Regions from separate parts of the Heyndrickxia acidicola genome, predicted to be linked through region 1. Evidence: riboswitches for the same ligand, from Rfam matches in the RefSeq annotation. Region 1 holds a riboswitch; each other region holds the start of a gene.

Region 1 (2,267 bases):
CTGACTTTGAAGCAGGACGCTTCAGGGTAGGAATCAACGACGTGCTGCAATAAAGCGCTGCCAATTCCCTTTCTAAAATGAAGAGGATGGACAATCAATCTGCATATGACTAAATGGTTGTCCTCAAAGCTAATCGATATGACCCCGGCCAATTCATCCTCTTGATAAAAGCCAAAAAAGGTTTCGCGGCTTTCTAGCAAAGAGTTGACAGTCTCATGCAACGGAGGTATGTCGTAGAAATTTAATAGCTTCGCTTCTATATTATATGCAGGCAGTTGGATGCGTAAAACGCTTTCGGCTGCCTCTACATCTGTTATATCTAAAATCTTAATCATTACCATACCCCCTGCATGATAGACTTTTTTACTATTATACATACAAATAGAGGAGACAAGGAGAGGTTTTTTTAGGAAAATGAAATATTTTTCTGAAAAATAACTTTATTCTGAGATAAATTGGATAATCACGAAAACAGGATGAGAATAACAGGTTCTATTCTTATTAATTTCCCACGCTTTAATCTATTGTACGCAAAGCAGCAATCTATGCAGAAACAGCGTCCGCTTTTAAAGAAAAGGGTTGATGTTATAGAAGGAATGTTGTAAATTGTATAATAAGAATTAATTTTTCGAAATATAAAATTACATAGTTGTATCTTATCAAGAGAGGCGGAGGGACTGGCCCAGCGATGCCTCAGCAACCAGTCAATTATATTGACCCGGTGCTAATTCCAGCAGGTGTAAGCCTGGACGATAAGAAGAATGTGACGATTCTAAAGGCCTTCTTCTTAAAGAAGGTCTTTTTATTTTTAGGTCTTATAAAAATGACCGAATGAGCAGGAACAATAATCTCTTGCAAAAAATTGGATTAGATGCTCTCAAAATTCGCCTAGAGAAAAACAGTTTAAGGATCAGCAAGAAAAACAATGAAGGAGTGATAGGAGCATGGATTTACTGAAAACCCTGGAAAAACGGATTCTGGTAGCTGACGGAGCGATGGGAACACTACTTTATTCGCATGGGGTGGATACGTGTTATGAAGAGTTCAACCTGATTCATCCTGAAAAGATAGTGAATATTCACAGGGCATATATACAGGCCGGTGCAGAGGTCATTCAAACCAATACCTACAGTGCCAATTATTTTAAGCTGGAACAGTATGGACTGGAAGAAAAGGTGAAAGAAATCAATACGGAAGCGGTGCGGATTGCCAAACAGGCCGCTGGAAACAATACATTCATTCTGGGATCCATGGGCGGCTACAGGGGTGTTCGGAAATTGGAGATACCGGATGCAGAGATTAAGCGCTGCTTTAGAGAACAGCTTTTTCACCTGCTAAATGAGGGAGTTGACGGGATTCTTCTCGAAACCTATTTCGATGTGGAGGAGCTTTATTCCGTAGTGGAAATTGCCAAGAAGGAGGCAGCAGTACCGGTAATTGCCCAGGTTTCCCTGCATGAACCAGGCGTTCTCCAGAACGGGCGGCATGTGACCGAAGCGCTTAACCAGCTTGAAGGGTTGGGGGCAGATATTATCGGTCTCAATTGCCGTCTCGGCCCTCATCACATGATACAATCCTTTGAAGAAATCCCCTTGCCGGAAAAAGCCTATCTGTCTGCCTATCCTAATGCGAGTTTACTGGATTACGAGGACGGCAGGGTAACCTTTAGGGATAACGCTCGTTATTTCAAGGATAGCGCGATACAGCTGGTGGAGGAGGGTGTCCGGCTGATTGGGGGCTGCTGCGGTACCACACCTGAGCATATCCAAGCAGTGGCTGAAGGTGTAAAAGGGCTGACGCCTATAAAAGAAAAGACACCTAAAGTTCCGAGAGCACGAATCGAGCTTTCGAGTTCAAGTGGAATCGAGCCGCCCATCCATCAGATTGCAAAGGAAAGAACGTCGGTCATCGTTGAATTGGATACACCCAAGCATTTGTTGACAGATCGCTTTTTTGAAGGAGCAAGGGCTTTAAAGGAGGCCGGAATTGATGCCTTAACCATGGCGGATAATTCACTTGCGTCGCCGCGGATCAGCAATATTGCGATGGCTGCGCTTTTAAAAGAAAGGGAACAAATCCGGCCGCTTGTTCATATTACCTGCAGAGACCGCAATCTGATTGGGCTTCAATCTCATTTAATGGGGCTGGATGCACTTGGAATCAATCAAATACTGGCGGTAACGGGCGATCCTTCTAAAATCGGTGATTTTCCCGGAGCGACCTCGGTGTACGATTTGTCTTCCATGGATTTAATGCAAATGATCAAG
Region 2 (2,267 bases), 400 kb from region 1:
TCATTCATGATGAGCAATTGGTCCATAATTGTTTGCCCTCCTTCCTTTGTATAAAGGGAGTCTGACCGATGCTATCGGAGCAGACCCTCCAATCTTATTTACCTTCTTCCAATTTCTTAAGTGCTTCTGAATATCCCTGATTGCTGTGGCCCCAGCCTTTTATATACTGATTAAGATCAGCTGTTGTAATTTGTTTCTTCGGCAGAGTTTTCTTTGTTACAAATACAGGCTTTAATTTTACTGTTGCAGGTGTATGATCTCCATGGATTTTTTGGTACGCATACCGAACCTGAATACGGCCAATATCTTTCGGATCAACGGCGGCAGATGCTACCCATGGGCTGTTTTTCTCTTGAATCATTTGCAGATCCTCATCGCTCATATCAATTCCATACACTTTAATATCGTTTCTTCCTGCCTGTTGAATGGCGCGGACCGCACCCTTGGCAAATTCATCCCAGGAAGCCCAAACGGCTGTGATTTGGCCTTTCTTTGGATACTGCTTTAGAAGAGCTTCCATTTGGGACTGAGTGTCCAAAGCAGTATTTTGTGTTGCTGCACCAAAAGTCGCTACCTCTTTGATTCCTGGATTTTTAGACATAAAATTTTTATAAGCAATTTGACGTCTTTCCATTGGAGCAAAACCAGCAACCCAAATCTTTACGATATTGGCTTTACCTCCTGTATCCTTTGCTAGCTTATTTAACGTCATTTCTGCCATTTGCTGATCACCTTGTTCAAGGACTGTTACACCTGGAACGGATACATCTGCATCAAATACAATAACGGGTATCTTCTGGCTGACTGCTTTCTTAACACCATCTGTAAGAGCTTCTTTTGTCCCATGGTCTATCAGAATGGCATCAAAGCCCTGGTTAATGGCGGCATCAAGGTTTGAAGCCATTTTTGCAAGATCTCCATCTGAAGTAAAAACAGTCGTTTTCCCTCCAAACTTTGCTACCTGCTCCTTTACCCCTTCAATATATTGTTCTGAAAAGGTTCCTAGGTTTTGCTGCATAATCAACGCTATCTTTTTGTTTGCAAGCGGATTCTTAGAATTGACATCTGCTTTCGCTTCCGTACTCTTTGATAAAGTAGGCTGGCAGCCTGCCAATAAGATAAAAGCGGTTAAAAAGATAAGCAAGCCTTTCCCGTTAACTATTTTTCTCATTCTCATCTCTCCTTTTTTTAGTTCGTTCAAAGCGATAAAGAAATAAAGCCAAACGAAAAAGCCCCTTTCCAAAAAGAAAAGAGGCTGAAGAATATAAAATCTTCTCACCTCTTATCTCTCAGAAAGTATCCTTTCTGTTGGAATTAGCACCGTGCCTCATGGGAAAATCCCGGCTTATTTTAAAAATACGCCCCATTTCACAATGGTATTACGGTCGGTTGCTGGGCATCATCGGGCCAAATCCCTCCGCCTGCTCTGGATAAGAGTTTTAAAGCTATAATTATGTACTCATAGGGTGAATATTAGCACGATAATAAACAGAATTGCAACTCTTTTTAAAAATATTTTTTTATTTCGAAGACTGATTGGTTATATAAATAATTGGGGTAGACTGTTTAAGGATTTATATCTAGGGCGGCTCAGCTTTACTGCCATTTAAATGATAGCGCTTTATTACTATGCGAAATTTGTTGTGTTAAACTCCTTGGAAAATTGTTATTCTAAGATAGTTTTGGTTAGCTTTTTAAATTACTTTATTTACTAATTCCTCTTCTTACCCAATTTACAATGCAAGGAATATCATCAATTTCAAATTATTTATTTTTAAATATATAAAATGGATTAAAATAGTCCATCCTAGTAAAATTGAACCCTTTTTGGAAAAAATTTCAGAAACATGAAACTTATTTATACAAACATGCGTCTTTTTAATAGACATTTATACAGAGGAGATCAATATGACTCAACACCGCATTTATAATTTCTTATATGGATTGGGGCTTTTTCTGCTTCTTTCCCTGTATATTTTTAATGTATTTTATAAGATAAGCGATTTTCCAGTATATAGCTGGGATGAGGCAAGACATGGGATCAGCGCCTATGAAATGCTGCAGAAAAAGAATTTTTTTGTAAATACATTCCGGTACAGTCCTGACTATTGGAACTTAAAACCTCCTCTTAGTTTTTGGGCTATCATGGCAGGATTTAAGTTAGCCGGGTTCAACACACTTGGTTTCCGTCTTTTATCCGTTATCTTTTCCATCATAACCGTCATTTTAGCTGCTCTGTATGCATTGAAAAAATACGGGAAAATAGC
Region 3 (2,267 bases), 1.8 Mb from region 1:
ATTTTTTGCTTCTCTTGTAGGTAAAGTCGAAAAAGTAAAGGCAGAGGGTTATGATGTGATAAATTTAGGCCAAGGGAACCCTGATCAGCCTACTCCAGGCCACATTGTAAAAAAACTTCAGGAGGCTGCTGCAAACCCTGTAAATCATAAGTATTCCCCATTTAGGGGTTTTTCCTATTTGAAGGAAGCAGCGGCAGCTTTTTATGAGCGTGAATACGGTGTCAAAGCAGATCCAGCCAAGGAAATAGCCATATTATTTGGGGGCAAGGCCGGGTTGGTAGAGCTTCCTCCATGCCTTCTAAATCCAGGGGATACGGTCTTAGTGCCTGATCCCGGTTATCCGGACTACTGGTCTGGAGTAGCACTTGCCCAAGCGAAAATGCATACTATGCCTCTTTTGGAGGAAAACGGATTTAAGCCTGATTTTTCATCCATCAGTACAGAAGAGGCTGAAAAAGCAAAATTAATGTTCTTGAACTATCCGAATAATCCGACAGGAGCTACTGCTGATTTGGCCTTTTTTAAAAAAACCATTGAATTTGCCAATGAACATGATATCTGTGTCGTGCATGACTTTGCCTATGGCGCTATTGGCTTTGATGGAAAGAAACCTGTTAGTTTTTTGCAGGCTGAAGGAGCGAAAAAGGTCGGAATTGAAATTTACACCTTTTCTAAAACCTATAACATGGCAGGCTGGCGGGTTGGTTTTGCAATAGGCAATGAGAGTGTAATCGAAGCATTGAATCTTTTTCAGGATCATCTATACGTAAGTCTTTTTGGAGCAGTACAAGAGGCTGCAGCGGCCGCATTATTGGAATCACAGGAGTGTGTAGATGCACTTGTTTCTATGTATGAAACAAGAAGAAACATTTTGGTGGAAGGACTCCGAAAGATTGGCTGGAACATTGCCGCTCCAAAGGGATCATTTTTTGCCTGGCTAAAGGTCCCTGAAGGATATACTTCTGAACAATTTTCTGATGTACTTTTATACCAGGCAAAGGTAGCAGTAGCACCCGGAATTGGTTTTGGTACCTATGGTGAAGGATATGTGCGTGTTGGCTTGCTGGAAACGGAAGAGCGGCTTCGGGAAGCGGTTGAAAGAATCGGAGACTTAAAAATATTTAAATAATTTTCAATTGACAATATTGTGTATGGATGGCATAATCCTATTTGAATTAACAATCTGATAATTATATAACTATTTCTTATCAAGAGCAGGCGGAGGGACGAGCCCATTGAAGCCCGGCAACCGATCTAAGGATTTTCTTTAGGCACGGTGCTAATTCTTGCAGCTAAAAGGCTGAGAGATAAGAAGACGGTAGAATTCCACCTCTTCTTATCGAAGAGGTTTTTTATTGTTTATGAAAAGAAAAGGTAAGAAATCGCTCGAGTCATAAGCCCAGCCATCATTGAAGGGGAAGAACACCCTTCAAAGCTGCCTTGTCTTATGCTGTTCGCCGATGGTCAATCGCCCTCCGCTTTTATTGTAGTCAACAAGTTTTTGCATAATTGGTTAAGAGGTGAGGAAATGAGTGAAGTAACAGCAACGTATAAATTTTATGGAAAACCGGGAACTTTCGAAAAAAAGGCTGAGGACATTGCTCTTGGATTAACAGTGGGATCATGGACGAACCTGGCCATATTGGAAAAGGAGCAGCTAAAAAAGCATAAAGGTTATGTTTTGAAAGTTATTGAGGGAGTAGATGAAGATGGCAGAACCTTTGCTGAAATTATCATTTCTTATCCATCAGTAAATTTCAGTCCTGATCTGCCAGCCATTCTTACTACGGTTTTTGGAAAGCTTTCGTTAGATGGAGAAGTAAAACTTTTAAATTTGGAATTTTCAGAGTCGGTTGAAAGGAATTTTCCCGGTCCGAGATTTGGAATCGATGGCATTAGAGATAGGCTGGGCGTAACAGATCGTCCGCTGGTGATGAGCATATTTAAAGGGGTAATCGGCAGAGATTTACTATTTCTTGAAAAACAGCTTCGAGATCAGGCTCTGGGGGGTGTAGATTTAGTTAAGGATGATGAAATCCTTTTTGAAAGTAATCTAGCTCCATTTGCTGAGCGTATCAAAATGGGGAGAAGAGTCCTGGATGAAGTGCATGAGCAAACGGGACATCGAACACTCTATGCGGTCAATCTTACAGGACGCACATCGGAGGTTATTTCCAAGGCACGGCTTGCAAGAGAACTTGGTGCAGATGCTCTTCTTTTCAACGTATTTACATACGGTTTAGATGTATTGCAGGAACTTAGAGAAG

The links. A riboswitch is a leader RNA that binds a small molecule or an ion and turns the genes downstream of it on or off. The one in region 1 is predicted to bind S-adenosylmethionine.
Region 2: another riboswitch for S-adenosylmethionine. It lies ahead of A5N88_RS15295 (sugar ABC transporter substrate-binding protein); the one in region 1 lies ahead of A5N88_RS17275 (bifunctional homocysteine S-methyltransferase/methylenetetrahydrofolate reductase).
Region 3: another riboswitch for S-adenosylmethionine. It lies ahead of A5N88_RS09010 (2,3-diketo-5-methylthiopentyl-1-phosphate enolase); the one in region 1 lies ahead of A5N88_RS17275 (bifunctional homocysteine S-methyltransferase/methylenetetrahydrofolate reductase).

What each region holds. Positions count from the first base shown of each region.
Region 1 covers NZ_KV440953.1:3,687,232-3,689,498, forward strand. Annotated here, with positions in the region: gene A5N88_RS17270 (GNAT family N-acetyltransferase) at 1-335, opposite strand, end outside; SAM riboswitch class I at 654-759, shown strand; gene A5N88_RS17275 (bifunctional homocysteine S-methyltransferase/methylenetetrahydrofolate reductase) at 945-2,267, shown strand, end outside.
Region 2 covers NZ_KV440953.1:3,287,995-3,290,261, forward strand. Annotated here, with positions in the region: gene A5N88_RS15290 (sugar ABC transporter ATP-binding protein) at 1-26, opposite strand, end outside; gene A5N88_RS15295 (sugar ABC transporter substrate-binding protein) at 95-1,171, opposite strand; SAM riboswitch class I at 1,280-1,437, opposite strand; gene A5N88_RS15300 (ArnT family glycosyltransferase) at 1,909-2,267, shown strand, end outside.
Region 3 covers NZ_KV440953.1:1,928,930-1,931,196, reverse strand. Annotated here, with positions in the region: gene A5N88_RS09015 (pyridoxal phosphate-dependent aminotransferase) at 1-1,129, shown strand, start outside; SAM riboswitch class I at 1,203-1,314, shown strand; gene A5N88_RS09010 (2,3-diketo-5-methylthiopentyl-1-phosphate enolase) at 1,529-2,267, shown strand, end outside.